DNA from 3 places in the Rhizobium anhuiense bv. trifolii genome. Region 2 is predicted to be linked to each of the others. Evidence: riboswitches for the same ligand, from Rfam matches in the RefSeq annotation. Region 2 holds a riboswitch; each other region holds the start of a gene.
What was found. A riboswitch is a leader RNA that binds a small molecule or an ion and turns the genes downstream of it on or off. The one in region 2 is predicted to bind cobalamin.
Positions count from the first base shown of each region.

Region 1: another riboswitch for cobalamin. It lies ahead of bluB (5,6-dimethylbenzimidazole synthase); the one in region 2 lies ahead of cobU (bifunctional adenosylcobinamide kinase/adenosylcobinamide-phosphate guanylyltransferase).
Region 3: another riboswitch for cobalamin. It lies ahead of NE851_RS28925 (CbtB domain-containing protein); the one in region 2 lies ahead of cobU (bifunctional adenosylcobinamide kinase/adenosylcobinamide-phosphate guanylyltransferase).

Region 1 is NZ_CP098803.1:2,759,044-2,768,981, forward strand. It holds gene NE851_RS22330 (NADP-dependent malic enzyme) at 121-2,433, shown strand; gene NE851_RS22335 (ribonuclease H family protein) at 2,500-3,036, opposite strand; gene NE851_RS22340 (DUF2865 domain-containing protein) at 3,376-4,467, shown strand; gene bluB (5,6-dimethylbenzimidazole synthase) at 4,471-5,160, opposite strand; cobalamin riboswitch at 5,202-5,389, opposite strand; gene NE851_RS22350 (MFS transporter) at 5,587-6,990, shown strand; gene NE851_RS22355 (methyl-accepting chemotaxis protein) at 7,222-9,096, shown strand; gene NE851_RS22360 (hypothetical protein) at 9,157-9,738, shown strand.
Region 2 is NZ_CP098803.1:2,920,956-2,930,893, forward strand. It holds gene cobN (cobaltochelatase subunit CobN) at 1-3,794, opposite strand, end outside; gene cobW (cobalamin biosynthesis protein CobW) at 3,799-4,848, opposite strand; gene cobU (bifunctional adenosylcobinamide kinase/adenosylcobinamide-phosphate guanylyltransferase) at 4,853-5,362, opposite strand; cobalamin riboswitch at 5,585-5,980, opposite strand; gene NE851_RS23155 (chloride channel protein) at 6,239-8,029, shown strand; gene NE851_RS23160 (adenylate/guanylate cyclase domain-containing protein) at 8,058-9,314, opposite strand; gene NE851_RS23165 (SDR family oxidoreductase) at 9,448-9,938, opposite strand, start outside.
Region 3 is NZ_CP098803.1:4,109,579-4,119,516, reverse strand. It holds gene NE851_RS28950 (phosphoketolase family protein) at 1-557, opposite strand, end outside; gene NE851_RS28945 (acetate/propionate family kinase) at 629-1,807, opposite strand; partial or broken gene NE851_RS28940 (inorganic phosphate transporter) at 1,921-2,142, shown strand; gene NE851_RS28935 (putative bifunctional diguanylate cyclase/phosphodiesterase) at 2,152-3,723, opposite strand; gene NE851_RS28930 (histidine phosphatase family protein) at 4,268-4,822, opposite strand; adenosylcobalamin (AdoCbl) riboswitch at 4,911-5,053, shown strand; gene NE851_RS28925 (CbtB domain-containing protein) at 5,067-5,276, shown strand; gene NE851_RS28920 (CbtA family protein) at 5,390-6,136, shown strand; gene NE851_RS28915 (hypothetical protein) at 6,186-6,818, shown strand; gene NE851_RS28910 (sulfite oxidase-like oxidoreductase) at 6,803-7,465, opposite strand; gene NE851_RS28905 (sensor histidine kinase) at 7,762-9,558, shown strand; gene NE851_RS28900 (sigma-54-dependent transcriptional regulator) at 9,555-9,938, shown strand, end outside.

The DNA.
Region 1 (9,938 bases), 160 kb from region 2:
CCGCTTGGCCCCACGGCACGCTCATCACGAAAACTTTTCCCATCCCCCATTTCCATACTGTCGCCCGTATCCGATTGATGTATGGAGGGAACTCCCAAAAAGACGTGCACGGAGGCGGCAATGGATCACCCGGATAAATCCAAGACGGAAAAGAACCTGACGAGCGGCGATCTCGACGAACAGGCGCTTTTCTTCCACCGCTATCCCCGTCCGGGCAAGTTGGAGATCCAGGCGACCAAGCCACTCGGCAACCAGCGCGACCTGGCGCTCGCCTATTCGCCGGGTGTTGCCGCGCCCTGCCTCGCCATCCGCGACAATCCCGAAATGGCGGCCGAATACACCTCGCGCGCCAATCTCGTCGCCGTCATCTCCAACGGCACCGCCGTGCTCGGCCTCGGCAATATCGGCCCGCTCGCCTCCAAGCCGGTTATGGAGGGCAAGGCCGTACTCTTCAAGAAATTCGCCGGCATCGACGTCTTCGATATCGAGATCGATGCCGCAAGCGTCGAGCAGATGGTCTCGACCGTCTCCTCGCTGGAACCGACCTTCGGCGGCATCAACCTCGAAGATATCAAGGCGCCGGAATGTTTCGAGGTCGAGCGGCGCCTGCGCGAGAAGATGAAGATCCCCGTCTTCCACGACGATCAGCACGGCACGGCGATCATCGTCGCCGCCGCGATTCTGAACGGGCTGGAACTCGCCGGCAAGAACATCGCCGACATCAAAATCGTCGCCTCCGGCGCGGGTGCTGCCGCCCTTGCCTGCCTCAACCTGCTTGTCATTCTCGGGGCGAAGCGCGAAAACATCTGGGTCCACGATCTCGAAGGCCTCGTCTACGAGGGCCGCACCGAGCTGATGGACGAATGGAAATCCGTCTATGCCCAGAAGAGCGACACGCGCACGCTGGCCGAAAATATCGGCGGCGCCGACGTCTTCCTCGGCCTGTCCGCCGCCGGCGTCCTGAAGCCGGAGCTGCTGGCGCAGATGGCCGACAAGCCGCTGATCATGGCGCTCGCCAACCCGACGCCGGAGATCATGCCGGATCTCGCCCGCGCCGCCCGCCCCGATGCGATGATCTGCACCGGCCGCTCGGATTTCGCCAACCAGGTCAACAACGTCCTCTGCTTCCCCTATATCTTCCGCGGCGCGCTCGATTGCGGCGCCGAGACGATCAATGAGGAAATGAAGATGGCGGCGGTGCGCGCCATCGCCGCGCTTGCCCGGGAAGAGCCGTCCGACGTCGCCGCCCGTGCTTATTCCGGTGAGACCCCGGTCTTCGGTCCGGATTACCTCATCCCCTCGCCCTTCGATCCGCGCCTCATCCTGCGCATCGCGCCGGCGGTCGCCAAGGCAGCAGAACAGAGCGGCGTGGCGCGTCGCCCGATCCAGGATTTCGACGCCTATCTCGACCAGCTGAACCGCTTCGTCTTCCGCTCCGGCTTCGTCATGAAGCCGATCTTCACCGCCGCCAAGGCTGCAGAGCGCAAGCGCGTCATCTTCTCCGAAGGCGAGGACGAACGCGTGCTGCGCGCCGCCCAGGTGCTGCTCGAGGAAGGCCTCGCCGAACCGATCCTGATCGGCCGCCCGCAGGTCATCGAGACGCGCCTCAAACGCTATGGCCTGCGCATCCGCCCGCTGCAGGATTTCGAGGTGATCAATCCGGAAGACGATCCGCGCTTCCGTGAATATGTCGATCTCTATTTCTCGCTCGTCGGCCGTCGCGGCGTCATTCCCGAAGCCGCCCGCACCATCGTGCGCACCAACACCACCGTCATCGGCGCGCTGGCGCTGCGGCGCGGTGAAGCCGATGCGCTGATCTGCGGCCTCGAAGGCCGTTACGAGAAGCATCTGCGCGACGTCCGCCTGATCATCGGCAAGCGCAAGGATGTCCGTGATTTCTCCGCACTCAGCCTGATGATCTCGCAGCGCGGCGCCACCTTCTTCACCGACACCTACGTCACCTTCAATCCGACCGCCGAGGAGGTTGCCGAGGCGACGGTGCTGGCGGCCGAGGAAATCCGCCGTTTCGGCATCACCCCGCGCGCCGCCCTCGTCTCGCACTCCAACTTCGGCTCGCGCGAATCCGAAAGCGCCACGAAAATGCGCAGCGCTCTGCAGCTCGTGCGCGACGCCGCTCCCGATCTCGAAGTCGACGGCGAGATGCACGGCGAAAGCGCCATCACCGAAGCGCTGCGCAAGCGCGTCATGCCGGACACGACCTTGCACGACGAAGCGAACCTCCTGGTCTTCCCGAACCTCGATGCCGCCAACATCACGCTTGGTGTCGTCAAGTCGATGACCGACGGCCTGCATGTCGGACCGATCCTGCTCGGCACGGCCCTGCCCGCCCACATCCTTGCCCCTTCGGTCACCTCCCGCGGCGTCGTCAACATGGCGGCACTTGCCGTCGTCGAAGCATCGCAGCCGGCCTAAGCCGGCTCCTCATTTCGTCATGCTTAGGCTGGTCTTGGGCATCTGCAACCGGTTGATATAAAACAGCTATCGGGCGCCTTGTAACGAAAGGCGCCCTTTATCCGCAAGCGCATCCGCGCGTTCGTTGCCGGCGATGCCGAAATGGCCTTTGCACCAGGCAATTGCCACCAGACCGTTTTGGGACAGCTGAAGGTCAACCGCTTTCCAGAGTTCCGCATTGGCGATCGTTCGGCTTCGGCCATTGCCATTCGGGCTGCTTTTCTTCCAGCCATTATTCTTCCAGATATGCCGCCGGCTGTTGCAGCCTTTGACGACGTAGACGGAATCCGACCAGATGGTCGCAGGTTCGCCTGTTGTTTGGTTATTGATCCATATTGCCGCCTCGAGGACGGCGGCCAATTCCATCGAATTATTGGCGGAATCTTCGACGCCGCCGAAGCCCGAGGCGATCTCCACGGCATCGCGATAGGCGACAAAAGCCCAGCCCCCATGCCCGGAACCGGGTTCGTAGCAACCGTCGACGAAGAGGTGGAGGCGATGTTGGCCTTCCGATATTCCGACTGTTGTTGCAGGGAAGTGAAGCTTGTTGGAAATGCTCGTCATTTTCTCCGCTATTTGCCTTCGCTGCGCCAGCGCAATTTTGCGACTGCCTGCTCGCCCCGAAGCGGACATTCGAACTGTATCTCTGCGTTGTGTCAACCATTGACGATGGTGGCGGCAACAGTGCCCGCTCCGACCGAGAACTGTAGGGCAATGTGGATCATGGACAATGAATCTGCCCCGACCTCCCCTTACGGAAGATTACCCGCGTCTGCTGGATAAGATCGCGAAAATGCGCTAGGATTTTCTCCAAGCTCATTAAGAGAAACGCCTTAAGAGACAATGCGCGGCGATCGAGGCCGCAATCGACCGATCGACTTTTTGCTCACCCCGGACGACGCCGTGAAACGCCGAAACCTGTCTCTTGCCCTCCTCCTTGCCTTCGCAGCGCCCGCCGCCGCGCAGACGAGCGCGGTCTGCGAGGACCTGCGCGGCCGTCTCGCCGATCTGCCGCGATCGATCGGCAATAGCAACGGCCGGGAGGCGCGCCAATATGCCAGCGCCATGGCCGAGCAGAACCTCGAGCTGCGCAAGGTTCGCAACGAGCTGCGCAACAATGGCTGCACCTCGGGCAGCATGGTCGTGATCGGCGGCGAGAATGCCGATTATTGCGGTGAACTCTCGCAGTCCGAAGCCCGCATGATCGACAATATCCAATATCTCCAGGACCGCCGTAACGAGCTGGCCGGCCAGAGCGGCGATGATGGGACGCGCCGTGAACTGATCGCCGCGCTCGATCTCAATGGCTGCAACAGCGAAAACTTCTATGCCCCGAGCGATCGCAGCGCCGCCGACCCCGCCCCGAGCATCGAGGAGCAGGCGATGCGCACCGATACCTTCATTCCGCTCGGCGGCGGTGAAGAGGTCGATCCGCGCTACGGCCTGCCGCGGGCCGAAATGCTCTCGCCGGTCAGCACCATGTGCGTGCGCACCTGCGACGGCGGCTTCTTCCCGATCAGCTCGAACGCCACTTCGGTCGATTTCGGCCGCGACGCCCAGACGTGCGCCAAGATGTGCCCGGGTATCGAGACAGAGCTGTTCTATCGTGACGTGACGAGCACCGAAGCCTCGAACATGATCTCGGTCGCAACGGGCACGCCCTACAGCGCCATGAAAAACGCCTTTGCCTACAAGAACCGCACGCCGGGGGAAAAGTCCTCCTGCGCCTGCAATCTCACCGCCTACTACGATGAGATGCGCGGCAAGCAGCCGTCAAGCGAACCGCCGCAACAAGGTTCGATCACCACCATCCGCACCAATCCCACGGCGAAGGATGCTGCCGCAGCCCCACCGCAACCATCCGTCCCGGAGCGCCCCTACGATCCCGTGCAGAACAAGGTCCGCCAGGTCGGCCCGCAATTTCTTGCCGGTGATCAAGGCTCGATCGACCTCGCCAATCCGGCAACGCCGGGGCCGCAGCCTCAACAGCAGTGATTGCTACGGGTCGTTGCGTCCCCACCCGTCATGGAAGACGAGCTCTTGGAGCGGCAGGCGCTGCCGCCAGCCTTTGACGGAGAGTTCCGGCTCGTCATAAAGCCGATCGACGAAACCGGCACAGAGCCAGGCGACCACCTCGATATGCTCGGGTATGCCGAGAATGCTTTTCAGATCGCCTTCGCGAAAAATGCTGACCCAGCCGATGCCGACCCCTTCCGCCCGCGCCGCAAGCCAGAGATTCTGGATGGCGCAGACTGTGGAATAGCTATCCATCCTGGGATTGTGGGTGCGCCCCAGCACCACGCTGCCGCTGCGGGTGGGGTCGCAGGTCACGCATATGCCGAGCGGTGCCTCGGTGATGCCTTCGAGCTTGAGGGAGCGGTATGCCTGTCGCCGCTCGCCGGTAAACATCAGCGCCGCCTCCTCATTGGCCTTCACAAAGGCGTCCTGGACGCGCGCCCGGACCGCGGCACTTTTCACCAGAATGAAATTCCACGGCTGCATGAAGCCGACGGAGGGCGCATGATGGGCGGCCGTCAGCAGCCGCTCCACAACATCGTCAGGCAAGGGATCGGGCAGGAACTGGCTGCGAACGTCGCGCCGCGTCTTGATCGCGTGATAGACGGCCTCGCGCTCGGCCAAGGAAAAACCGGACGCCGCCGAAAGGGCATCCTCATCAAAGGGTCGCATCGTCAAATCCCCAACAACGCAACCGCCCGCCGTCCGCGCGGATCGGTCAATCTTGCCAGGCCGGTCTTCTGACTCGGCGTCATCCGTCTGCCGCAGCCTTCCCGGCGAGAAGCCAGTGGCGAGATGAAGCGGCAAGCGTCGGCCTTACAGCGTTGGGCACGTTCCGGCCTTGCACCGGATTCCCGATTCTCCCGCGTTGATGGCGGGCACCTGACGGCGCATCTATTTCAGGAAAGCGCGGCGACGGCAAGCCGGCCCGAGGACGCAGTCGGGAACCACGTTGAGCCACGCACCCTCCCGCGTCGGTTTGAAGCGGCTCGACAAAGCTCCTTCATCCATAGTTTCTATGGCCTTATCACCACCGAAGGCGTATGGACGATACAGTCCCTCGCAGCATCCCGGTTGCCCGTGCCCCGCCTCACGCCCATGATCCTTGCGGTCGCCCTGTTCATGGAACAGATGGATTCGACCGTGATCGCCACCAGCCTGCCGGCGATCGCAGCCGATATCGGCACCTCGCCGATCGCGCTGAAGCTCGCCGTTACCAGCTATCTCGTGGCACTGGCGATCTTCATCCCGATCAGCGGCTGGATGTCCGATCGGTTCGGTGCGCGCAACATCTTCCGCATGGCGATCTTCGTCTTCATGATCGGCTCGGTCGCCTGCGCTTTCTCCAACTCGATCACGGCCTTTGTCATCTCGCGGCTGATCCAGGGCGCCGGCGGCTCGATGATGACGCCTGTCAGCCGCTTGCTTTTGGTCCGGGGAACGCCGCGCCACGAACTCGTCGACGCCATGGCCTGGCTCACCATTCCCGCCTTGATCGGCCCGATCATGGGGCCGCCGATCGGCGGTTTCCTCACCACCTATCTCACCTGGCACTGGATCTTCTGGATCAACGTCCCGATCGGCGTGCTCGGCATCATCCTCGTCACCCGTTTCCTGCCGGCGGTCGAGCCGCGCAGCCCGCGGCCGATGGATTTCCCGGGCTTCTTCCTCTGCGGCCTCGGCTTCTCCGGATTCGTCTTCGGCGTCTCGGTGATCAGCCTGCCGGCCGTGCCCGTCATCTACGGTTATGTCACGGTTGCGATCGGCATCCTTGCCGGTCTCATCTACCTCCTGCATGCCCGCCGCGCACCCTATCCGCTTCTCGATCCGAAGATGTTCCGCTACCCGATGTTCCGGGCGGCGATCCTTGGCGCCTCGAATTTCCGCATGGGGCTCGGCGCGCTGCCCTTCCTGATGCCGCTGATGCTGCAGCTCGGCTTCGGCCTGACGCCGCTGCAATCGGGCTCGGTCACCTTCGTCAGCGCACTCGGCTCCATGGGCTCGAAATTCGCCGCCTCGCGCACCTTCAATGCCTTCGGCTTCCGCACCGTCATATCAATCACCACCTTGCTGGCGGCGATCTTCCTCGGCATCAACGGCCTGTTCACCGCCGAAACCCCGCTTTTCCTGATCATGGCCTGCCTGCTGATCGGCGGCCTGTTCCGCTCCATGGCTTTCTCGGGCGTCAACGCCATGGCCTTCGGCGATGTCGACGCCGCCGACAGCAGCCAGGCAACCGCGATCAATGCCGTTGCCCAGCGTATCTCCATGGCAATGGGTGTGGCGATCGCCGGCGGCATCCTCGAAATTTCGAGCAGCTTCCAGGGCGGCCGGCTGCTGGTCTCGGATTTCCACGTCGCCTTCTTCAGCGTCTCGGCGATTTCGGCGCTCGCCTGCATCACCTTCCTGCGGCTGCCGCGCGATGCCGGCGCGGAACTGACGACGCGCCGCCGCAAACACCGGCAGACGGAGCCCGAAGAGGCGATCGCGGAAAACAGCTGATCGCGGCAGATCACCAGCGGGCGTGATAGCGAAATCACACGCGTGTGCTCCGGCATCCCTTTCTACTTTATGATTTATTCACACATCAAATACACACTGCGTTTGCGCGTTTTGGGTCGCTATCAGGACATGGGCATGAGCGCTCGTGATGTGACCGTCAGCGTGGATGCCCGTATTGATACGCCGGTCGGGAACATGTCCGACTGAGCCGCAATTCTAGGCCCCCGCGGAATGTTCCAATTTTTGAAAACGATGCCTCTGACAGCCAAGCTGGCGGCGATTATCGTGGCCGTCAATCTGTGCGGCATTTCCGCCTTTGCTACCTACACATGGATGTACGAAACCCGAGCGCTGATCGACGGCGCCAAGGCGAACTGGTCCAAGGATGCGGAGCAGTTTGCCTCTCTGGCGGCGGGCGGCGTGAAATGGGGCAAGGCGAATGCCGTTCGAGAGGCTTATTCGCTCTACCGCGACGATCCCTCGCTCGATCTCGTGCAGTTTGCCGCATTCAATGCGGAGGCTGTCGCCGTCGACACCTGGACACGTGACGGCATCAACGGTCTGCCCGCAGCGGCCGATCTGGCGAAGGGCCTGAGTGCAAAGCCGGAAAAGACGACCATCAATGACGGCGGGTTATCTGCCGGCGTGGTGACGATCACCGCACCCCTCCCGCTGGATAAGTCAGGCAAGGTCACCGGTTATATCGTCACCAACTGGTCCGTCGAAAAAATCGCTTCTGAAGTCAAGCAGAAGGTTCTCGTTTCGCTGCTCACGCAGTCCGCGATCACCGCCTTGGCCGTCATCGCCTTCCTTCTTGCCATGCGCAGCCTCGTTGGCCGGCCCATCCGGATCATCAGCGAACGGATCAGCGCCTTGCAGAAAGGCGACCTGGCCTCTCCCGTCACCTACAAGGAAAATGGCGACGAGATCGGCTTCCTGGCGCGTGCGTTGGAAGTTTTCCGCCACGAGGCGATTGCGAAGGTCGAAAGGGAGCAGGCCGCTGCCGAGCAGAGCGCTTCGCTCGATGCCGAACGGGCGCGCAACGCATTGTTCACGGAAGAGGCCAGCAACACGCAGCGGCTGGTCATGACCGCTCTCGCAAATGCATTGGAAAAGCTCGCCGCAGGCGACTTCTCCGTACACCTGGCCGATCTCGGTCCGGAATTCGATAAGTTGCGGCAGGATTTCAACAACATGGTCGAGGCCGTCGCCGCCGCACTGACGGAGATCAAGGCCGCCTCCGTGGCGGTTGAAGGCGGCTCGAGCGAGCTTGCCTCCTCCGCAGATCAACTCGCCAAGCGGACCGAGCAACAGGCGGCATCATTGGAACAGACCGCTGCCGCATTGGATGAGATGACCACCACCGTCCGAACATCGTCGCAGCGCGCCGAAAATACCGGGAAGCTGGTCGAGGAGACGAAGCGCAGCGCTCACGTCTCGGCGACGGTGGTGCGTGATGCCATCGGCGCGATGGACCGTATTCAGACCTCGTCGAGCCAGATCGGCCGCATTATCGGCGTCATCGACGAAATCGCCTTCCAGACGAACCTGCTGGCGCTGAACGCCGGCGTCGAGGCGGCGCGTGCGGGCGAAGCCGGCAAGGGTTTTGCGGTTGTCGCGCAGGAGGTGCGTGAACTCGCCCAGCGGTCGGCAAATGCCGCCAAAGAAATCAAGAACCTGATCAATGTGTCCGGCCAAGAGGTTGCCGCAGGCGTCGGGCTGGTGAACGAAACCGGCGACGCTCTCCTGAAGATCGAGGAGCAGATCAACCGCATCAGCGACAGTATCGCCTCCATCGTCCAGTCCTATCGCGAACAGGCGACCGGTCTGCAGGAAATCAATGGCGCGATCAACCAGATGGATCAGGCGACGCAACAGAATGCAGCAATGGTCGAGGAAACCAATGCGGCCTGCCAGGAACTGCTGTCGCAGGGACGCCAACTGCAGGACTCGGCCGGCAGATTCGTCGTCGGCGCGGCCGCGGCCAGCCAGACCAAACCCGTTCAACCCGCCCGCCAATCTCGTCCCGAACCCCGAGCCTACGTGCAGCGTCATGCAGGCAATGCCGCCGTTGCCGCCGCTCCCGGTGCCTGGGAAGAGTTCTGACGCCGCCTTCGTCCGATAAGCCTTAGTTCTCAGCAACCTATAATCAGGAAGGAAACAGTTATGAAGAAACTCGTGCCCGCATTTCTTTTGGCCTGCACCGCATTTGCCGTGCCCATGGACGTATCCATGGCTGAGGATGCGAAGCTTGCCCCGATCTTCGACTACGTGAAGAGCGACGTAACGCCCTGGCTGAACGACCCCGCGATCATCGAGGCTGTCAAGGCGCAGGACGCCGCCAACGCCAACCTGAGTGCAGCCGATATCGACGCCCTCGACAAGAAGTGGCGCGCCGAAGTCGATGGTTCCGACCACTCGATGATCGACGGCGTGCTCAACAATGCGCTGTCGAAATTCCTTCAGGCGAAGAAGGAGGCCTCCGGCGGCAAGATCACCGAGATCTTCGTCATGGATGCAAAGGGCCTGAATGTCGGCCAGAGCGACGTCACGTCAGATTACTGGCAGGGCGACGAAGGCAAGTTCCAGAAGTCCTTCGGCGCCGGCAAGGATGCCGTCTTCGTCGATGAGATCGAAAAGGATGAATCGACCCAGACGCTGCAGTCGCAGGCAAGCGTGACGATTTCAGACGACAAGGGAACACCGATCGGCGCCATCACCGTCGGCGTGAACGTCGACGCCCTCTAATCTCAAAGACCCAGCACGCCGCACGAGTGAGATCGAGTGCGGCGTGCTGCCTGCCTCCCGTGCGTGTCGCTCCCGCAAGACCAGTTACTCTCCCAAGGAACGCAGGTTTTAGGCAGAAAAATCTACGTGACAACGCGCGGCCTTGGCGCTAAACACGCCGCATGTCGATCACGTCAATCAACGCCTCGCGATTTTATTGG
Region 2 (9,938 bases):
CTGCGCGGCGTCCAAAGACTGCGGTCGACGGCTTCGCGCAGCCGCTCCCTCATCTCGTCGAATGCAGCCGGGTTCTTCTCGATCATGAAATCGCGCACGGCGGGATCGGCGACGAAGGCCTGGTAGACCGCCTCGAAATGATGAGCGCCGACCGCCCCCGTCGTCGCCGAAAAGGCGAAGAGATAATCGACGGTGGCGGCAATCTCGGCCGCCCCCTTATAGCCGTGGCGCATGACGCCTGCGATCCATTTCGGATTGACGACACGTCCGCGCACGACGCGGCCGATCTCCTCCTCGAGCGAACGGATCACCGGCTTTTCCGGCCTGGAATGGTCGTTATGATAGATCGAAGGACGCGCGCCGGCGAGCTGTTCGGCCGCCGCCGCCATGCCGCCCTCGAACTGGTAGTAATCGTCGCTGTCGAGCAGGTCGTGCTCGCGATTGTCCTGGTTCTGAATGACGGCCTGCACCGAGCGCAGCCGCTCCTCGAACAGGCCGCGTTCGGCCTTGCCTTCCTCGCCGGCGCCATAGGCATAGCTGCCCCAGACGAGATAGGCTTCGGCGAGATCGGCGCGCAGCTCCCAGCCCTTTTCGTCGATCAGCGCCTGCAGGCCGGCGCCATAGGCACCAGGCTTCGAACCGAAGACCCTGTAGCCCGCCCGGCGCCTTGCCGAGACCTCGTCCAGACCGGCGGCGGCAAGCCTTGCGGCCTCGCCGCGCATGCGCGCTGCGATCGGATTGTCGGCCTCGTCCTCGTCAAGCGCGCCGACGGCGCGGATCGCCTTGTCGAATAGCGCGATCTGCTCGGGGAAGGCATCGCGGAAAAAGCCGGAGATGCGGAGCGTCACATCCACACGCGGCCGTCCGAGCATCGCCGGCGGGATGATCTCATAGCCGGTGACACGGCGCGAGCTCATGTCCCAGAGCGGCCTGACGCCGATCAGCGCCAAAGCCTGGGCGATGTCGTCACCGCCGGTGCGCATGTTCGACGTGCCCCAGGCCGTCAGCCCGAAGGAGACAGGCCATTCGCCGTGATCCTGCACATAGCGGCGCACCAGCAGTTCTGCGGACTTCTTGCCGAGCTCGTAGGCCGCCGGCGTCGGCACGGCGCGACTGTCGACCGAATAGAAATTGCGGCCGGTCGGCAGCACGTCGGGCCGCCCGCGCGTCGGCGCGCCGGAAGGCCCGGGCGCGACGAACCGGCCGTCGAGCCCTTTAAGCAGCCCGTCGATCTCGGCGGGGCCGCAGGCAAGGATGGAGGGCTTGAGGCGGGTGTCGATTTCGGAGAGTACCGATCTGGTTTGAGACCAGAGGGACGGGCAGTCCATCTCGCCGGAGACGAATTTTGCGGCCAGCAGTTCGATGCGCTCGACGGTGTCTCCATTGGTCCGCCAGGCGGCGTCGAGAATATCGGCGACGATTGCGGGCGTCGGGCGGGTCCAGGCAGTGGCCATGTCGCAATCGAGAGGGTCGAAGATAGAGGCACCCCGCACGACGCCGCTCAATCCAGCATCCGCCGCGATCGCCCGCTGCAGGCTCGCATCCCCGCCCTCACCCAGCCCGCGCGGGACCCGCGCCAGCGCCACGGTCAGATCGGTCAAGAGCCGCCCCTCGGGCGACACGCCGAACACATGCAGCCCGTCGCGGATCTGCATTTCCTTGAGGTCGCAGAGATAGGCGTCGAGCTTCTTCAGCGCCTCACCCTCGCTTTCGCCCTTCGTTATGCCGGCGTCGCGGTCGAGGCCGATATCGGCGACGAGATCGAGAATCTGCCGGCTGAGCAGGCGGATGCGGCGGGGATCGCCGCCGGAGGCCTCATAATATTCGTCGACCAGCGCTTCCAGGTCTTTCAGCGGCCCGTAACTCTCGGCCCGCGTCAAAGGCGGCGTCAGATGATCGATGATGACGGCAGCGCTGCGGCGCTTGGCCTGCGTGCCCTCGCCGGGATCGTTGACGATGAAGGGATAGAGATGCGGCAGCGGCCCGAGGATCGCCTCGGGATAGCAGCTTTCCGACAGCGCCAGCGCCTTGCCCGGCAACCATTCGAGATTGCCATGTTTGCCCATGTGGATGACGGCATGGGCAGCGAATTCGCGGCGCAGGAAAGCGTAGAAGGCGAGGTAGCCGTGCGGCGGCACGAGATCCGGCGAATGATAGCTCTCCTTCGGATCGATATTATAGCCGCGCGCCGGCTGGATACCGACGAGCACACCGCCGAACCGGGCAAACGGCAGAGCGAAAGCGCCCCCGCGAAAATACGGATCGTCTTCGGGATCGCCCCAACGGGCTCTCACCTCATCCTGAATCTGATTGGGAAGAGATTCCAGGAAGCCGTTGTAGAGACTCAGGGAAAGCGTCTCTCGGATGATCTTACCGTCATGACCGGAATTGGTCGGTCCCTCCATCAGATGGCGGATCAGCGCATCGCCGTCGGCCGGAATGTCGGCGACCGGATAACCCGCCGCCCGCATAGCCTTCAGCACTTCGATGGTGCCGGCCGGCGTATCGAGGCCGACGCCGTTGCCGAGCCGACCGTCGCGATTCGGATAATTCGCCATGACGAGCGCGATGCGCCGGTCGCCGGCGCAAGCCCTCCGCAGCCGCGCCCAGTTGGCGGCAAGCTCCGCCGTATAGCGCACCCGGCCGGCATCCGGTTCGCTGGCGACGATATTCGTCTCGACAGCCGCATCGTAACGCGCCGCCGTCTTGAAGGAGACAGCCCGCGCCAGCACCCGGCCGTCCACCTCTGGGAGCGCCACATTCATGCCGAGATCGCGCGCCGACAGGCCTTGCGAGGAAGCCGCCCACGCCTCCCTCGAAGAAGCCGACAGGATAGCCTGCAGTACGATCGCCTCATTCGCCTCCAGCACCGTTGGCTGCCGATCCGCACCCGGTGCCGAGACGGCAAAGCCAGTCGTGTTGATGACGACATCGGGCTTCAGTGCCGAAAACACGCTTTCGAGAATGCCTGTCGAAACGGGATCCTTGAGGCTATAGGCAAAGACCGGCAACGGCCGGAGGCCAAGTGCGACCAGCGCCTCGACCAGCGCCTCGATCGGCCCGGTTTCGCCGCTTTGGACGAGGGCGCGGTAGAAGCTGATAGCGACGACGGGGGAAGGTGTGGGTTCGATTCCCATCTTCTCCGTCGAGTTTGAGGTACCCCCCTCTGTCCTGCCGGGCAAAGAGGCAGCCACGCGCCAAGACTCCTCCGCAACAACCCGCCGCCACTCCTCAACCCCGATCAACCCTCGCCCCGGCCACCAGATGCCGGCCTTCATCAGTGGCACCGCCGGCGCCGGCTTCTCCATGCCTGCCAGCATCGCCCCGGCATAGTCGAGGAAGGCCCGCGCATTGGCATCGCCACCCTCGATCAGATAGGCCCACAGCGCATTGAGATCGTCGAGATCAACATTGGAGAAAGGGACGAGCCCGGCATCCGGCTTCGCATCACCCGGCAGCACTGCGATCAGCGCACCGGCGCGGGACGCTGCCGCATGCAGCGCTTCCAGCGCATAATGGAAATAGCTGGCGCCGCCGAGCGCCCGCACGACAATCAGCTTGGCATGCCGCGTCGTGCGCTCGACATAGGTATCGACCGACATCGGATGCTTGAGGCTCATCAGGCTGGCGAGCCGCAGCGAATGCTGCCCACCGCGGTCGCGGTGGGCGGCTGCGATCGCGGCAAGCTCGCTGTCGGCAGCCGACAGGAACAGGATCTCGCCCGGCGTCTGCCCGAGGTCGATCGCCTCCTCGCCGTCGCTGATCGTTCCCTGCTGGGCCAGAAGCAGATGCATTGGTTTATGCCAGCTCTTCGATTGCCGCCCTCACCGCGTCCTGATCCATCTCGTGCAGGCCGATGACGACGAGGCGCGTCGTGCGCTTTTCGCCTGGAGCCCAGGCGCGGTCGAAATAATGATCGATGCGGCTGCCGACGGCCTGGAGCTGCAGGCGCATCGGCTTGCCGGCGATATCGACGAAGCCCTTGAGGCGCAGCACGTCATGGGTTGATATGATCGTCTTCAGCTTCTCGACGAAGCCGGCGGGATCGGCAACGGGTCCGAGATCGACGACGAAGCTGTCGAACTCGTCGTGGTCGTGCGGCGCGCCGTCTTCATGCTCCAGCTCATGATGCGACTTGCGATTGGCGACATCGTCCTCGGTGCCGATACCAAGGCCGAGTAGGATGCCGGCCGAGACTTCGCCGTTCTTCGCCTCGATGATCGCGGGCTTGCGCACCGTGCGGGAGGCAACCTCGTCGCGCACCCTGATAAGACCTGCCGCGTCGATCAGGTCGGTCTTGTTGAGCACGATGAGATCGGCGCAGGTGAGCTGATCCTCGAACAGCTCCTCGATCGGGCTTTCGTGATCGAGCGATTCATCCTCGGCGCGGCGCGCATCGACGGCATCATGGTCGTCGGCGAACCGGCCGGCGGCAACGGCGGCGCTATCGACCACCGTGATGACGCCGTCGACGGTCACTTGCGTGCGGATATCGGGCCAGTTGAAAGCGGCGACCAGCGGCTGCGGCAGGGCGAGGCCCGAGGTTTCGATGACGATGTGGTCGGGCCGCTGTTCGCGCTCGAGCAGCTTCGTCATCGTCGGAATGAAATCGTCGGCGACAGTGCAGCAGATGCAACCATTGGTGAGTTCGATGATGTCGTCCTCGGTGCAATTCTCCGCGCCGCAGCCCTTCAGCACGTCACCGTCGACACCGAGATCGCCGAATTCGTTGATGATGAGCGCGATCTTCTTGCCGCCGGCATTGGTGAGCAGGTTGCGGATCATCGTGGTCTTGCCGGCGCCGAGGAAGCCGGTGATGACGGTTGCGGGAATTTTCTGCTGGTTCATGAACTTAACCCTTCATTTTCAGCGGCAGGCCTGCCGCGATGAAATAAACTTCGGCGGCCTTCGCCGCGATCGATTGGTGCAGCCGGCCGGCATGATCGCGGAAATCCCGCGCCATGCGATTGTCAGGCACGATGCCGAGGCCGACCTCGTTGGAAACGAAAACGAGCCGCGCCTTCGCGGCGGCCAGGAAATCGGCGAGCGCTGCAAATTCCGCCGCCATGTCGCGCTCCTCCATCATCAGATTGGTGACCCAGAGCGTCAGGCAGTCGATCAGCACGATGCGTCCCTCGCCGTCGATGGCGCCAAGCTTACCGACGAGATCGAGCGGCTCCTCATGCGTCGTCCAGGACGGACCGCGGTCGGCCTTGTGCTGAGTGATACGCGCCTGCATCTCCTCGTCCCAGGCCCGGCCGGTGGCAAGGTAGTGGCGGTCGAGGCCGGTCGCGGTGACGAGAGCTTCGGCGAAGCGGGATTTGCCGGAGCGCGCGCCGCCGAGGATGAAGATGGTGGTCATGCTCAGACGCTCCTCAGGGAGGGTGCGTAGCCGTGGCTTGTTCCGAGTGCACCTTTTTCGACTGCTGGGGGGACCGAGTATTCGACATAACCGGCCGAAAGCACTCCTCTTGCGGGGCTGCTTGGAGGCGTCGCGAGCGCCGCACCAGGCCGCGCTGAATTCAATCGTTCAGCCAAGACAACCTCCGTGCTGGCAACGGGCGTAGTGCCCAGGTGTGGGCTTCTGGCCCGGCACGTAATGGCAGGTCTCCTGGCTCGCGGTTATCGGCCGCGATCGGGGCAGACCGGAAACCGGTCGCCCTGATCGTGCCGGCGGATCATCCTCGCCTTCCCGGCTGCATTGGTGAAAAGGTGGACGATTCGTAGATTTAGAGGCGTCCGACCCCGGTTGATCACCATGCATCTCCAGTGGCTTTTCCGGCATATCGCCCATCCCGCCCGCTTGCATGATTGCAAGCCGCCGGCCGGAGGGGCTCGGTGCCGGATGGAAGACCCTGACCGCTCTACAGTCGCGGGGTCGGCTGTGATGAAGGCGCCCGGTTTGGGTCCGCCCCTTCACATTCCCTTTTCATCCGGAAGGGCGCAACACCGATCCGGAACCATCCGTTATGTCAGGATGGTCGGGCGACCATCCGTTGAGGGATGGTTAGGCAAGCCGGGGTGTGAAGTCAACCGGCCTTGACGGCCGGTCAGCTTCCGAGCAGATGGCCCAACCCTGTCAACACGACTTACTCTACCTAAAATATCGTCATTTATCAGAGGCTTACGTCATAAATATTTGTCCCGGGCGCCGGCTTTTCGCCGCAATTGCGTCGCAAGCGGACTGCGCGACCATCTCCGCCCTTGACCGGGCCTCTCCCCGCCTAGTTGTCTAGCCATGCTTATGAAATTGGATCGGCGCCGTTTCCGGGCGCTGCGTGTTTTCTTCGATCCGGGCCGCCTGCGGGCGCTGACCCGCCGCAGCGAGGTCGGCCTGTCACTGGCGGGCGCCGTCGTCGGCATCATCTCGGGTCTCGCCGTCACCGGTATGAGCTACGTCTCGAGCGAGCTGCATCAGCTGGTCTTCGGCATCGCCGATAGCGAGCGGCTGAGCTCATCCGAGATCGAGAACAAGATGCTGCTGCTCACCGCGCCCGTAATCGGCGGCGCTCTGCTCGGCCTGTTGCTCCTGGTGCTGGCGAAACGGCGCAAGAAGCCGATGGTCGACCCGATCGAAGCCAATGCGCTGCATGGCGGCCGTCTATCCTTGACCGACAGCATCATCGTTGCCGTCCAGAACCTGATCTCCAACGGGTTCGGCGCCTCGGTCGGACTGGAGGCCGGCTATACCCAGCTTGCCGCCGGCCTTGCCTCGAAATTCGGCCTGAAGCTGCAGCTTCGCCGCTCCGACCTGCGCATCCTCGTCGGCTGCGGCGCGGCGGGCGCCATCGCCGCCGCCTTCAACGCGCCGCTGACCGGCGCCTTCTATGCCTTCGAGCTGATCATCGGCACCTATACGATCGTGTCGCTGACACCCGTCGTCGTCTCAGCTCTCATTTCCACCCTTGTCGCAAGGCTGCTTGCCGATGGTGATTTCACCATCGATATCGGCAGCTTCGGCTCGGTCGTGCCGGCCGATTATATCCCGGCGCTGCTGCTCGGCGCCTTCTGCGCCGGCATCGGTATCCTGATCATGCAGGGCGTCTCCTTCGTCGAGGAACTGGCGCGCAAGAGTTCGATCGCCCCACCCTTCCGCCCGGCGCTCGGTGGCGTCATCGTCGGGCTCTTGGCGATGATCTCGCCGCAGGTGCTCTCGGCCGGCCACGGCGCGCTGCATCTCAACCTCTCCCGCGAGGTGGCGATCCCGACACTGATCGGTCTCTTCCTGTTGAAATCCCTGGCCTCGGCGATCTCGATCGGCTCCGGCTTCAGGGGCGGCCTGTTCTTCGCCTCGTTGTTCATGGGCGCCCTGCTCGGCAAGCTCTTTGCCTATTGCGGACCCTATTTCGCCGATGCGACGCTGACCCCCGTCATCTATGCCGTGGTCGGCATGAGCTCGCTTGCCGTCGCCGTTATCGGCGGACCGCTGACCATGACGTTCCTGGCGCTCGAAATCACCGGCGATTTCCCGATCACCGCGCTGGTGCTCGCCGCCGTCATCACCTCGTCCCTCGTCGTACGCTCGACCTTCGGCTATTCCTTCGCCACATGGCGTTTCCACCTGCGCGGCGAAAGCATCCGCAGCGCCCACGATGTCGGCTGGATTCGCAACCTGACGGTGGACAAGCTGATGCGCGCCGACGTCAAGACGGCAAAAGCGAGCATCTCCCTGGAAGAATTCAAGCAAGCCTTCCCGATCGGCTCGGTCCAACGCGTCGTCCTCGTCGAGGAGAGCGACAAATATGCGGGCCTCGTGCTGGTGCCGGAGATTTACGCCAATCCGACCGACGCACAGGACGAGGGCAAGACGCTTGCCGATTTCATCCACTACCGCAACGATTTCCTGCAGCCGCAGATGAATGCCAGGCAGGCGGCGGCGATCTTCGACAAGAGCGAAAGCGAAGCTCTCGCCGTCGTCAACAACCTGATCGAACGCAAGGTGATCGGCCAGCTCAGCGAAAGCTATACGCTACGCCGCTACAGCGAGGAACTCGACCGCCGCCGCCGCGAGGTCTCAGGCGAGATTTAAGCGTCGTCGCGCCGACCGGATCGTCGTTTCAGGATACCATGTCGGCGAGCTTGAACACGTTTACCGCTTTCGAAACCCCGCGCAATTCGAAAGATCCCAGACAGTCGTTGGCGACGGCACAGGTGACGGCGAAGCTTTCCGACATCAGAAGGTGATGTCCGAGCGTGCCGCAGAGTTTTTCAAGCCGCGAAGCCTCGTTGACGGCGCTGCCGATAACCGTGAAATCAAGCCTGCCGCGTGCGCCGATATTTCCGTAGAAGACCTCGCCGAGATGCAGCACGACATCGACGCCGATGTCAGGACCTCCATCATTCCTCCGCTGACCATTCAGCACCTTGTTGGCTTCTAGAATATTCCTTGCGGAAGCCAGTGCGGCCATGCAGGCCTTTTGCGGGTCTTCAGCATCTGTCGGAAAGATCGCCAGCACGCTATCGCCCATGAACTTGAGGATCTCGCCCAAATTTTCCTCGACATGCCAGCCGATCAGCTCGAAATGTTCATTCAGAAACCCGGCGATTTCGCCCGGCTGATAGATCTCGGTCAGCGCCGTGAAGTTTCTCAGGTCCGCAAGCAGGATTGCAGCATTGATCGCCCCTCCCTTTCCCCTCTGAATATCGCCTGCAAGGATGCGTGCACTTGTCTTGGCGCCTGTATAGACGGCAAGGATATCCGATGCGGTTTTCGATGCCGCAATGCGATAACAAGCCAGCCCCAGCGCTGGGAAGAGCTTCGCGACGATCGCCAGTTGATCATCAGAAAATCCGCCCGGCCTATCGCTTGTGAGAGACAGACTGACGCCACGCAGCGCAGCCTCCTTCGGGAATTCCAGCAGGCTGACCAGGTGATCCGTGCCGCCGGCATGCGCGAATTCTGCAAGCTGCGGGTAGTCATCGACACCCTCACCCTTGGCGATGTTCCATCGACCTGATGTTTCGCCGCGGCCCAAAAGAAAATAGATCGGCGTCTTCTCGAAATTCAGCACTGCCGCACTGCCATATTCGGCATTCTCGATCGTGGTCGCACCGCCACGGACGAAATTGGCCGAGACGCCGCCATACATGGGATGAATAGACGGCATCGAGATGCTTCCCCGCCAGATCGGAAAGCCATCCGCGATCAGCCGATCGCACAATCCGGCTATCAGCTCGCCAATATGCTCAGCTGTGATTCCATGTTCTATAAGCCACTGAATATGATTGTTAATTTCCGAACCTCCAAATGACCGACGCAGATTATGGTCGGAAATCGGGCAAATGGACGGCGATGACCACCGGGGTTGCCACATCAACCAATAGTCGAGTCAGGCAGATATTTCTAGCCGTGGTCTCCGGCAACGACAATCAGTCATTCGCCTGCCGACGAGGAGCTGTGAGAGTGCCGCAGAAGTGAAAGATGGTGCCGCAGCGCCTACCGATATCTCACATCCTGACTGTCATGCCGCCGTCCACCGTCAGTACGTGGCCGTTGACGAAGGAAGCGGCGGCGCTTGCCAGAAAAAGCGCCGCGCCGGCGATCTCGTCCGGCCGTCCCCAGCGCTGAACCGGTATACGCTGGCGCACAAAGGGCATCAATTCCTCGTTCGCAGCCATCGCCGCGTTCGTCTCGGTGGCAAACCAACCGGGCGCAATTGCGTTGCTGGTGATGCCGTGCGGGCCGAATTCGACCGCCATGCCGCGCATCAGGCCGGTCAATCCCTGCTTGGCTGCCGGATAGACGCAGTCACCGGGCATGACGACATGGCCGCTGATCGAGGTCACCGCGATCAGGCGGCCGTGATTGCGTCGCTTCATCAGCACGGCAGCATCCCGCGAAAGCGTCATCGCCGCCGCCAGATCGGTGCGCAGCAACTCCAAGATCGCATCATCGTCGAATTCGGCCAGCGGCCGTCGGTCGCGGGCGCCGACATTGT
Region 3 (9,938 bases), 1.2 Mb from region 2:
CAGCTCGCCGCCAGCGGCCCGGTTTCGGCCTCGCCGTCGCCGACGACGCAGGCGACGATCAGATCGGGATTGTCGAAGGCGGCGCCATAGGCATGGACGAGGGCGTAGCCGAGCTCGCCGCCCTCGTGGATCGAGCCCGGTGTTTCGGGTGCCGCGTGGCTCGGAATGCCGCCAGGAAAGGAGAATTGCCGGAAGAGCCTGCGCATGCCCTCCGTATCCTCGGAAATATCGGGATAGATTTCGCTGTAGATGCCTTCGAGATAGGTGTTGGCGACCATGCCCGGTCCGCCATGGCCGGGGCCACACATGTAGATGATATCGAGGTCGCGAGCGCGGATGAGACGGTTCAGATGCGCATAGATGAAGTTGAGGCCGGGTGTCGTGCCCCAATGGCCGAGCAAGCGGGGTTTGATGTGCTCCGGTTTCAGCGGCTCGCGCAGCAGCGGATTGGCGAGCAGATAAATCTGACCGACCGAGAGATAGTTGGCGGCGCGCCAATAGCGGTCGATCAGGGTGAGTTCGGCATCGGCCAGGGCGGTCGAGACATGCTTTTCCATGGATTTCTCCCGTTCGAAAACGTGTTCAACGTCAATTCTATCGGCCGGCGTCAGCCTGTTATTGATCTGGATCATCCACCACGAAGAAGGGTCAGCGCCTCGTCGGCGATGACCTGCTCCTCATCGGTGGCGATGACATGAGCGGCGATGCGGCTTTCCCCAGTGCTGATCGTGAAATCATTGGCGGCATTGGCCTTTTCGTCGATCGCAAGGCCAAGCCAGGACAGCCGCTTGGCAACGCCGGCGCGGATCGCCGGTTGATGTTCGCCGATACCGGCGGTGAAGACGATGGCGTCAAGGCCGCCGAGTGTCGCCGCCATGCGGCCGATCTCGCCGGCGATGCGCAACGTAAAGAGGTCGATCGCCTGACGCGCCTCCGGCCGTCCATCCTTCAGCAGATCGCGCGTATCGGCGCTGATGCCGGAGACGCCGAGCAGGCCGGAGCGGTGATAGAGCAGGTCTTCGATCGCCTCGAAGGACTGTTTTCTCTCTCCGGCCAGATGCAGGATAACGCCGGGATCGAGCGGGCCTGGGCGTGTCGCCATCGGGATGCCGTCGAGCGTCGAAAAGCCCATGCTGCAATCGCGGCTGACGCCGCCGTCCAGCGCGCAGAGGCTGGCGCCGCTGCCGAGATGGGCGACGACGGTCTTTGCCGCGCGTGGCGCCTTGCGGGCAAGCTCGCCGGCGATGAATTTATAGGAGAGGCCGTGGAAGCCGTAGCGCTTGACGCCCTCGTCATGCAGCGCACGGGGAATGGCGAAGCGGCGAACGAGATCGTCCTGCGTGGCATGGAAGGCGGTGTCGAAGGAGGCCGTCTGGGTGAGATGCGGCTTCAGATGCCGGAGCGCGCGGATGAAACGCAGCGCCTGCGGCTGGTGCAGGGGCGCAAGCGGGGTCAGCGCATCGATCGCATCGATTGCTGCGTCGTCGAGGGCGATCACCTTCGTGAAGCGATCGCCGCCATGGACGACGCGGTGGCCGGCGGCGCGTGTGGCGGTCGTGTCGAAATGGTCGGCGAGATGCGCCAAGGTCTCGTCGATAACGCCGTGCAGGTCTTCCGTCATTTCGGCCTTCAATGGCATCTCGAATGTCTGCGATCCCCTGGTCAGGCCGAGCGAGAGCGGTTCGGCGCGGAAATCGATCACGCCCTTGCCGAGGCGTCGCGCCGCATCACCCTCCATCGTAAAAATGCCGATCTTGACGGTCGAGGAACCGGCATTGAAGGTCAGGAGGAGGTCGGTCGATGACATTCTCAGACTCCGCGCGGGCGTGACGATAGCTGAACTTAGCGTCGGGCCTCCTGACGGAAAGGGAATATTCGGGCCTCCACGTGTTTTTGCCGCCGCGCGGCAGCCGAAGTCGTGCGATGGTCACCATCGCTTCGGCCGATCATCTCGGCCTGCCGGTCTCGACCACGCGTGTGCTGTCGTCAGGCGTCGCCGGCACCATGGCGGCGAACGGTTCCGGCCTGCAATGGTCGACCGTGCGCGACATGCTGATGGCCTGGGTGCTGACGCTGCCGGCCTCGATTGCGATCGCCTTCGTGCCCTTCGTGCCCTTCGTGATCCTGCGCCAGGTGTTTTAAGACGTCCCGTCAGGCCGTCGAGGCCAGACTGGCATTGCGATCGCTGATGAAGATGCCCGCCTCGGCGGCGGGCATCGCCTTGCCGAAGAGATAGCCCTGGCCGATGTCGCAGCCGAGCTGCAGCAGGAAGGCGAGCTGCCCATGCTCCTCGACGCCTTCCGCGGTCGTCTTGATGTTGAGGCTCCGGCCGAGGCCGAGCATGGCGCGGACGATCTTTTCCTGGCGTTCGTCGTCGCGATAGGTGGCGATGAAGCTTTTGTCGATCTTGATCTTGTCGAAACGATAGCGGGCGAGCTGGGCGAGGCTCGAATAGCCGGTGCCGAAATCGTCGAGCGCGATCTGGATGCCGGCCGCATGCAGTTCGTCGAGAATGACGGCGGCGATGGCGGGATCCTGGATCAGCGCGTTTTCGGTGATCTCCACTTCCAGGCGCTGCGGCGGCAACCGGCTTGCCGAAAGCACCTTGAGGATGCGGGAGGTCAGCAGCCTGTCTTCCATCTGCACCGGCGAGACGTTGAAAGACAACATCACATGCTCCGGCCAGGTGAGTGCGTCGCTGCAGGCCTGGGCGAGAAGATCCTCGAACAATGCAGTGATCATGCCGGTTTCCTCGGCGATGCCGATGAAAACAGGCGGCGGGATGTTGACGCCATCGTCGCCGATCCAGCGCGCCAGCGCCTCGAAGCCGCAGAGCTGGCCGGTCTTCAGATCGATCAGCGGCTGGTAGAAGGGTTTGATCGCCTTGTTGGAGATCGCGGCGCGCAGCCTGGTTTCCAGTGCGGCGCGTTCGGTCACCTTGTCCTGCATCGAAGGTTCGAAGACGAAATAGTGGTTCGGTCCGCGTGATTTCGCCTCATACATGGCGAGGTCGGCACGGTGGGCGGCGTCTTCCAGTGGTTCGGCTCCCTCGGCCCAGCGGTCGTAGCCGACGCTGGCGCCGACCTCGACGGCAAAGCCATCGATATGGATCGGCCGGGTGACCGCCTGGATCAGCAGCTTGGCAAAACGCTCCTCGCGCTGCGCCGTCAGGGCGAAGGCGACGACGATGAATTCGTCGCCGCCGAAGCGATAGACGCAATCGGCATTGCCGAGTGCACAGATGCGTCTGGCAACCTCGATCAACAGGACGTCGCCGCCCTTGTGGCCCACGAGATCGTTGACTTTCTTGAAACCGTCGAGGTCGACGGAGAAGAGAGTGACGTTGCGATCCCACTCCTCGATCTCGGCCTCATCGTCCTTGATCGGCCGCGAGAGGATCTTGCGCTCGAAGGCGTAGCGGTTCGGCAGTTTGGTGAGATGGTCGTGGGTTGCGGTCCAATCGGCCTTTGCCTGGGCGGTGGCGCGCAGTTCCGTTTCCTTGCGCAGGTCGGCTATGCGCAGCACCGAATAGATGAAGCTCATGGCGCCGGCGATGCCGAGCGCCAGAACGAGCTTGTCGGCGCCGTACTCGCCGAAACCGGTCATGAAGTAGACAAGGCTGTCGTCAAGCTGCAACAGGGTGCAGAGGAGCCAGAGAGTAATCCCGAACCCGACGATCGAAACACATTGCCTTCCGGCCCTGCTCTGGAAAAATACCGGCACTGCGCCTTCTCCATCTCCACCCTTCGCGGAAGTAGCACGAAAGTCTGAAATGTTCGTTGAAACCAGAAGGCGAATTATCGGAGGCGGCAGCCTCCTGATGTGCCGTCGAGAGACCGTTGGCGCCAGAGGAAAACGCCGAGCGAGCCCTCTTCGTGGTTGGCAGAATGGCAGGTGCGGAAAAAACGAAGGCGAGCGTGCCATGGCATCGCTCGCCCTTTTTCGTGCTTCAGGCGGTGACGATCAGCAGCGGGACGCTGACGATGAGACCGACCAGAACTGTGACTGTGGCGACACGCATCAAACGCAGGCGCCGCGTGCGCTCCCCACTCCAATCATATGTCATTCTTCCATCTCCTTGGGATAAGGAAGTAGTCCCCGCGAAACCGGGTTCAACAGAGATGACGCGATTTGCTTGTGTAAGGCTGGATATGATCAGGACTCGCTAAAGCATCGGTCCGAAAATCGGAATCGATTTTCGGACAGCGCGATGCGAGGATTGAAAGTGTCCGAGCGTCCTTGTGCGTCCGAAAGGACGCACGGCGCTCTAATGCTGGAAGCGCAGAGACCAGCGTCGTCCATTGCTGGTCATGCGAATGACGGCGAGCGGCTCGATGTCGCTCAGCCAGAAAGAGGAGAGCGGCGCCTGAAGCACATGGGCGACCGCCGCCCGGATGACGGCTGCGTGACTGACGGCGATCACATGGCCGCCGAGGGCGGATTCGCTCTCCATCCAGTCGGCGACGCGTGTTCTCAAATCAAGAAGGCTCTCGCCGCCATGCGGGGCCGCTTCCGGATCGCTCATCCAGGCCATGAGGTTCTCAGGCTCTTCCGCCTCTATCGCGGCGATCGATCTGCCGGCCCAGCGGCCATGGTCGCAGTCGCGAAGCGCCGGATCGATCCGGGCTTGGAGGCGGAGCGCGTCAACAGTCTGGCGGGCGCGCAAAGCGGGGCTCGTGGCAACGCGATCGGCGCGGGGCAGGGCGGCCATCCTGTCGGCTTCTTCCGCCGCCTTGCCTTCCAGCGGTTCGTCGAGCGGGAACAGGGCCTTGCGGCTCGCCATCGTCGCGCCGTGGCAGATCCAGGTGAGGCGCGTATTCACGGTCGTTCTGATCTCCCGGAGTGCGGCTGTAGCGGCGCAGGACGGCCCTTGGCCGGCTTGTGAAGTTTCGTTGACAGTCTCTTCGGCGTGCAGATATAACCGTGCTGTTGCGGGTTTGGAAGCCGGTGGAAATCCGGCGCGGTCGCGCCACTGTGACCAGCGTGTCGAAAGCTCTTCGCGCTGGAAGTCAGACCCTACTGCACAAGCACTCTTTCGACTGAACGCGTCATTCCCGGAGGAATACATGTCTGACACCACTTTTGCGCCCGTCGCGGCACCGGCGCCGATCCCCCTGGGAGAGATCCTGCCATGGGCGATCTTCGGTGGCCTGCTGATGCTCATCGTTCTCTATTTTGTCGGCACCGAGGAAGGCGCGATGGCGCTGTTCAACGGGATGTATGTGCACGAATTCGTGCATGACGGCCGTCATCTCCTCGGCTTTCCCTGCCACTAAAGCGCGTCGCGATCTTTCAGATTCGCGCCTCACTTTAGGTCTTTGTTTTCGCATGTCGTTATCGCAAAATCGCTGCACACTTTTGCGCGACATGCTTTAGGGGAGTTCCTGACATGGTTGGAAATCTTCTGCTTCGCGGCATGCTCGCGGGCCTGATTGCTGGCATCCTCGTTTTCGCTTTTGCGCATATCTTCGGCGAGCCGCTGGTCGATGCGGCGATCGCCTTCGAGGAGGCGAGTGCCCAGGCGGCCGGTGAAGCTGCCGAACCTGAAATCGTCAGCCGCGCCACGCAGGCCGGTCTCGGCCTTTTCACCGGCGTCATGGCCTACAGCGTTGCCGTTGGCGGGCTCTTCGCTCTCGCCTTCGCTTTCGTGCACGGCCGTTTCAGCAGCCTTTCGGCGCGCGGCACCTCGGCCGTCATCGCCATTGCCGCCTTCGTGGCGATCGTCCTCGTTCCCGGTATCAAGTATCCGGCCAACCCGCCGGCGGTCGGCAATCCCGATACGATCGGCGTCAGGACCGAACTGTTCTTCCTGATGATCGTCGTCTCGCTCGCCGCGCTGATTGCCGCGGTGGCGCTGTCGCGCCGCCTCGCGGAGCGTTTCGGTCTCTGGAATGGCGCGATCATCGCCGGCATCGCTTATCTCGTCTTCATCGGCGTCGTGCTCTATCTGCTGCCGCCGATCAACGAGCTGCCGGAGAACTTCTCGGCGATGGTCCTCTGGCGGTTCCGCACGACTTCGCTCGGCATGCATGTGATCCTCTGGACAACCTTGGGCCTTACCTTCGGAGTGCTGGCGGAAAAGCGGCTTGCCGTTAAGGACGGTCAACGCGGCCGGCCGGCAACGGCATTTCACTGAACGCATCGAAGGGCGCCGCTTGCCGGCGCCCTGAACTTTTCGGGCGGCCATGACAAGCAGCAGAACCATACCACTCGTGTCGACGGCGTTAGCCACCGCCGTCTTTTTTTGTGTGGTTGCTGGAAGCGCTCTTGCCCATAGCCCTAGCGGCGGCGGCAGCCATACCGGACTGGATATTCCGGAAATTTCCCATGGCGAGATGGCGGTGATTGCAGACTATCGCAGTGGGATCATCGATCTTGCTTCCCGTGCAGTCGATACCAACGAGCCGTTCCGCCGCGTCCTGAACTATGCCGAGATCCAGTATTCCTATTGTCTCTGGGGCCGGGTGCCGGGCAGCGTGACGGACGAGGAAAGCCCGTTCAACGAATGCGCCCATGCCTATCTCGCGGCGGCCAAGGCGGTCTTGCTGTCGATGCGCGAGATGCCGCAAGAGAGGGCTGCCGCGAATGAAATCATTTCCGCCGTCGACGCCGACATGACGCGGCGCGGCCTTGCGCTCGTCACCTGCCGGTTCAGCGGCGAGGCCTTCAACACCGCCGATGTCATCAAGCCACACTGGGGCAAGGTGCCACTTCATCCAGCCAGCATGGCGTCGCTGACCGGGCTCGCTGCATTGTTCGGCCTTGGTTTTTTTGGGCTTCGCCACTTCCTGCGGCCGAAGGCTCAATCGTCGGAATAGCGCTGCTCGCGCCATGGATCGCCGTAGATATGGTAGCCGTTCTTTTCCCAGAAGCCGGCTTCGTCGTCGGGCATCAGCTCGATGCGGCGCAGCCATTTGGCGCTCTTCCAGAAATAGAGATGCGGCACGACCAGGCGCATCGGGCCGCCGTGTTCCGGCGTCAGCGGCAGGCCTTCCCAGGCGGTGGCAAGGATCGCATCCTCGGCGGCGAAATCGGCGAGCGGCAGGTTGGTGGTATAGCCGTCATAACTCGTCAGCATGACGTAACCAGCTTCGGGTTTCGGCATGGCGAGGTCGAGAAGATCGCGCGTCGAAACGCCCTTCCATTTGTTGTCGTAGCGCGACCATGTGGTGACGCAGTGAATATCGCTCATCCTGGTGCTCTGCTCGATCGCCTGGAAGGCGGCCCAGGTGAGGGTGAGCGGTGTTTCGACGAGGCCGCGCACGTCGAGCCGCCAAGTCTCTGTGGAGACAACAGGCTGCTGGCCGAGATCGAGCACCGGCCAGTTTTTGACGAGGTGCTGGCCGGGCGGCAAACGCTCGGTTTCAGGTCGGCTGATGCGGCCGGTCAGGAACTTGCCCTCGGCCGCCCAGCGACGCTTGGATGTGGTGAGCTTGCTGTCGGCGGGGGTCTGATCGTCGCTCATGATGGGCTTCCTTGCGATGCAGCAATAGGATATCCGCGCTCGTTAAGTGTCAAGTTTCGGCAGGCCCTTGGAAAACCTTGCCGGGGTTATTAGAGCGTCCTTTGTACGTCCTTTCGGACGCACAAAGGACGCTCTAGCATTTTGAATCTACGCGTCGTGCTTTCTGAAAATCGATTCCGATTTTCGGGCCGATGCGCTAGACTTGCCGTTGTTGGGTATGCCTTGCTGGGGAGTGGAGGCAGAAAGGGGAGGAGCCGGATCTGTCTTCGAGATATCGTGCGATAGCGGCGTTGCTCATGGTGCCGCTGATCATCTTCGCCTTCTTCACCTATGGAAGCGCGATTGCGACACGCGCTTATATGGGGGAAGCCTCGGCGCAGGCAGGAACGGCGCTGCGCCTTGCCGTGTCGGCGCTCAGCGGCCACCTCAACCGCTACGAGGCGCTGCCGGCGCTGATTGCCGATCACGACGACATCAAGGAACTGGTGAGCGCGCCTGAGGATGCGGCGCTACGCGATGCCGCCAATCTCTATCTCAAGGAGATCAACGGGCTGCTGAAATCCTCCGACATCTATGTGGTCAAACCGGATGGCGAGACGATCGCGGCGAGCAATTACGACGGACCGGGAAGCTTCGTCGGACAGAATTTCAGCTACCGGCCCTATTTTCAGGATGCGATCGCAGGCCGGCAGGCAAGGTTCTACGCGCTCGGCACCACCTCGCTGAAGCGCGGCTATTATTTTGCCGCGCCGATCCGGACCGGCGCGGATATTCGGGGCGTCATCGTTTTCAAAGTCGATATCGACATGATCGAATCCTCCTGGGGCGGCGGCGAATACAAGATCTTCGTCTCCGATCCGGAGGGCATCATCTTCATGTCCGGCAGCCCCGAATGGCTCTATGGCGCCATCCTGCCGCTGACGGCCGATCGCATCGCACGCACCGAAGCGTCGCGGCGGTATGCCAATGCCAGGCTGACGGCGTTGCCGGTGACGCGTCAGCGCTTAGAGCCGCATGAGTTGATGACGCTCGCCGGCGAGCGCGGCTCGAGCGAATATCTGGTGCTCTCGCATTACATGCCGGCCGAGGACTGGACCGTGAACGTGCTGATGGAGACGAGTTCCATCCGCGCCCAGGCGCGCACCGCGCTTGCGGCGGTCTTTCTCATCCTCTGCATTGCCGGGCTCGCAGTCGCGGTCATTCGCCAGCGGCGGGCGCGGCTTGCCGAGCGCATGCAGATGCAGGCCGACGCCCGCAACGAGCTGGAGCGGCGCGTCGAGGAACGCACAGCCGATCTTGCCCGCGTCAACAGCCGCATTGAAGAAGAGATCGCCGAGCGGCGCCTGACCGAGCAACAGCTCCGCCAGACACAGGCCGATCTGATCCAGGCCGGAAAGCTCGCCGGCCTCGGACAGATGTCGGCCGCTCTTTCGCACGAGTTCAACCAGCCGCTCGCCGCGGCGAAGACCTATACGGACAGCGCCTCCGTGCTCATCGATCGGGGCCGGACGGAGGAGGCGCGGGACAATATCCGGCGTATCGGCGGGCTCATCGACCGCATGGCGGCGATCAGCCGGCACCTGCGCAACTTCGCCCGCAAACCGAACGAGAAGCTCGGCTCGGTTTCTCTCGACGAAGCGATGCATGACACGCTCGAGATCATCGCCTGGCGGCTAAAGGCGGCGGATGCCGAACTCCTGCTCGATCTAGGCCCACGTCCGCCCGTCGTGCGCGCCGGTTCGGTGCGTCTGCAACAGGTGCTGGTGAACGTGATCTCGAATGCGGCCGATGCGGTGGAAGGGCTGGACGACAGGCGTATCGAGGTTTCGGCCTTCGAGGAGGCCGGCAAAGTGGTGCTGACGGTGCGGGATCACGGGCCGGGCGTGCCGGCGGCGATTGCCCAGCGTATCTTCGATCCCTTCTTCACGACGAAGGGCGTCGGCAAGGGGCTCGGCCTCGGGCTTTCGATCTCCTACAACATCATCAAGGATTTTGGCGGCAGCCTTGAGGCGGCCAATCATCCCGAAGGGGGCGCGGTGTTCCGCATCGAGCTGCAGTCGGCGGCAGGGCTGATGCCGGAGGCGGCGGAATGAACGATGCGAAGATCCTGCTGGTTGACGACGAGGAGGAATTGCGCCGCTCGACGGCGCAGGCGTTGGAGCTCTCCGGCTTCAGCGTCGAGACCTTTTCGAACGGCGACCACGTGCTGGAGCTGATCGGCTACAGCTTTCCCGGTGTCGTCGTCAGCGACATCCGCATGCCCGGCATGGACGGCATGACGCTGATGCAGAAGATCCGCGAGCTCGATCCAGAGGTACCGGTCATTCTTGTCACCGGCCACGGCGACGTGCAGCTCGCGGTGAAGGCGATGCGCGAAGGCGCCTATGATTTCATCGAGAAGCCGTTCACGCCCGAAATGCTTGCCGGCGTCATCCGCCGGGCGATGGAGCGGCGCGGCCTCGTGCTCGAAAAC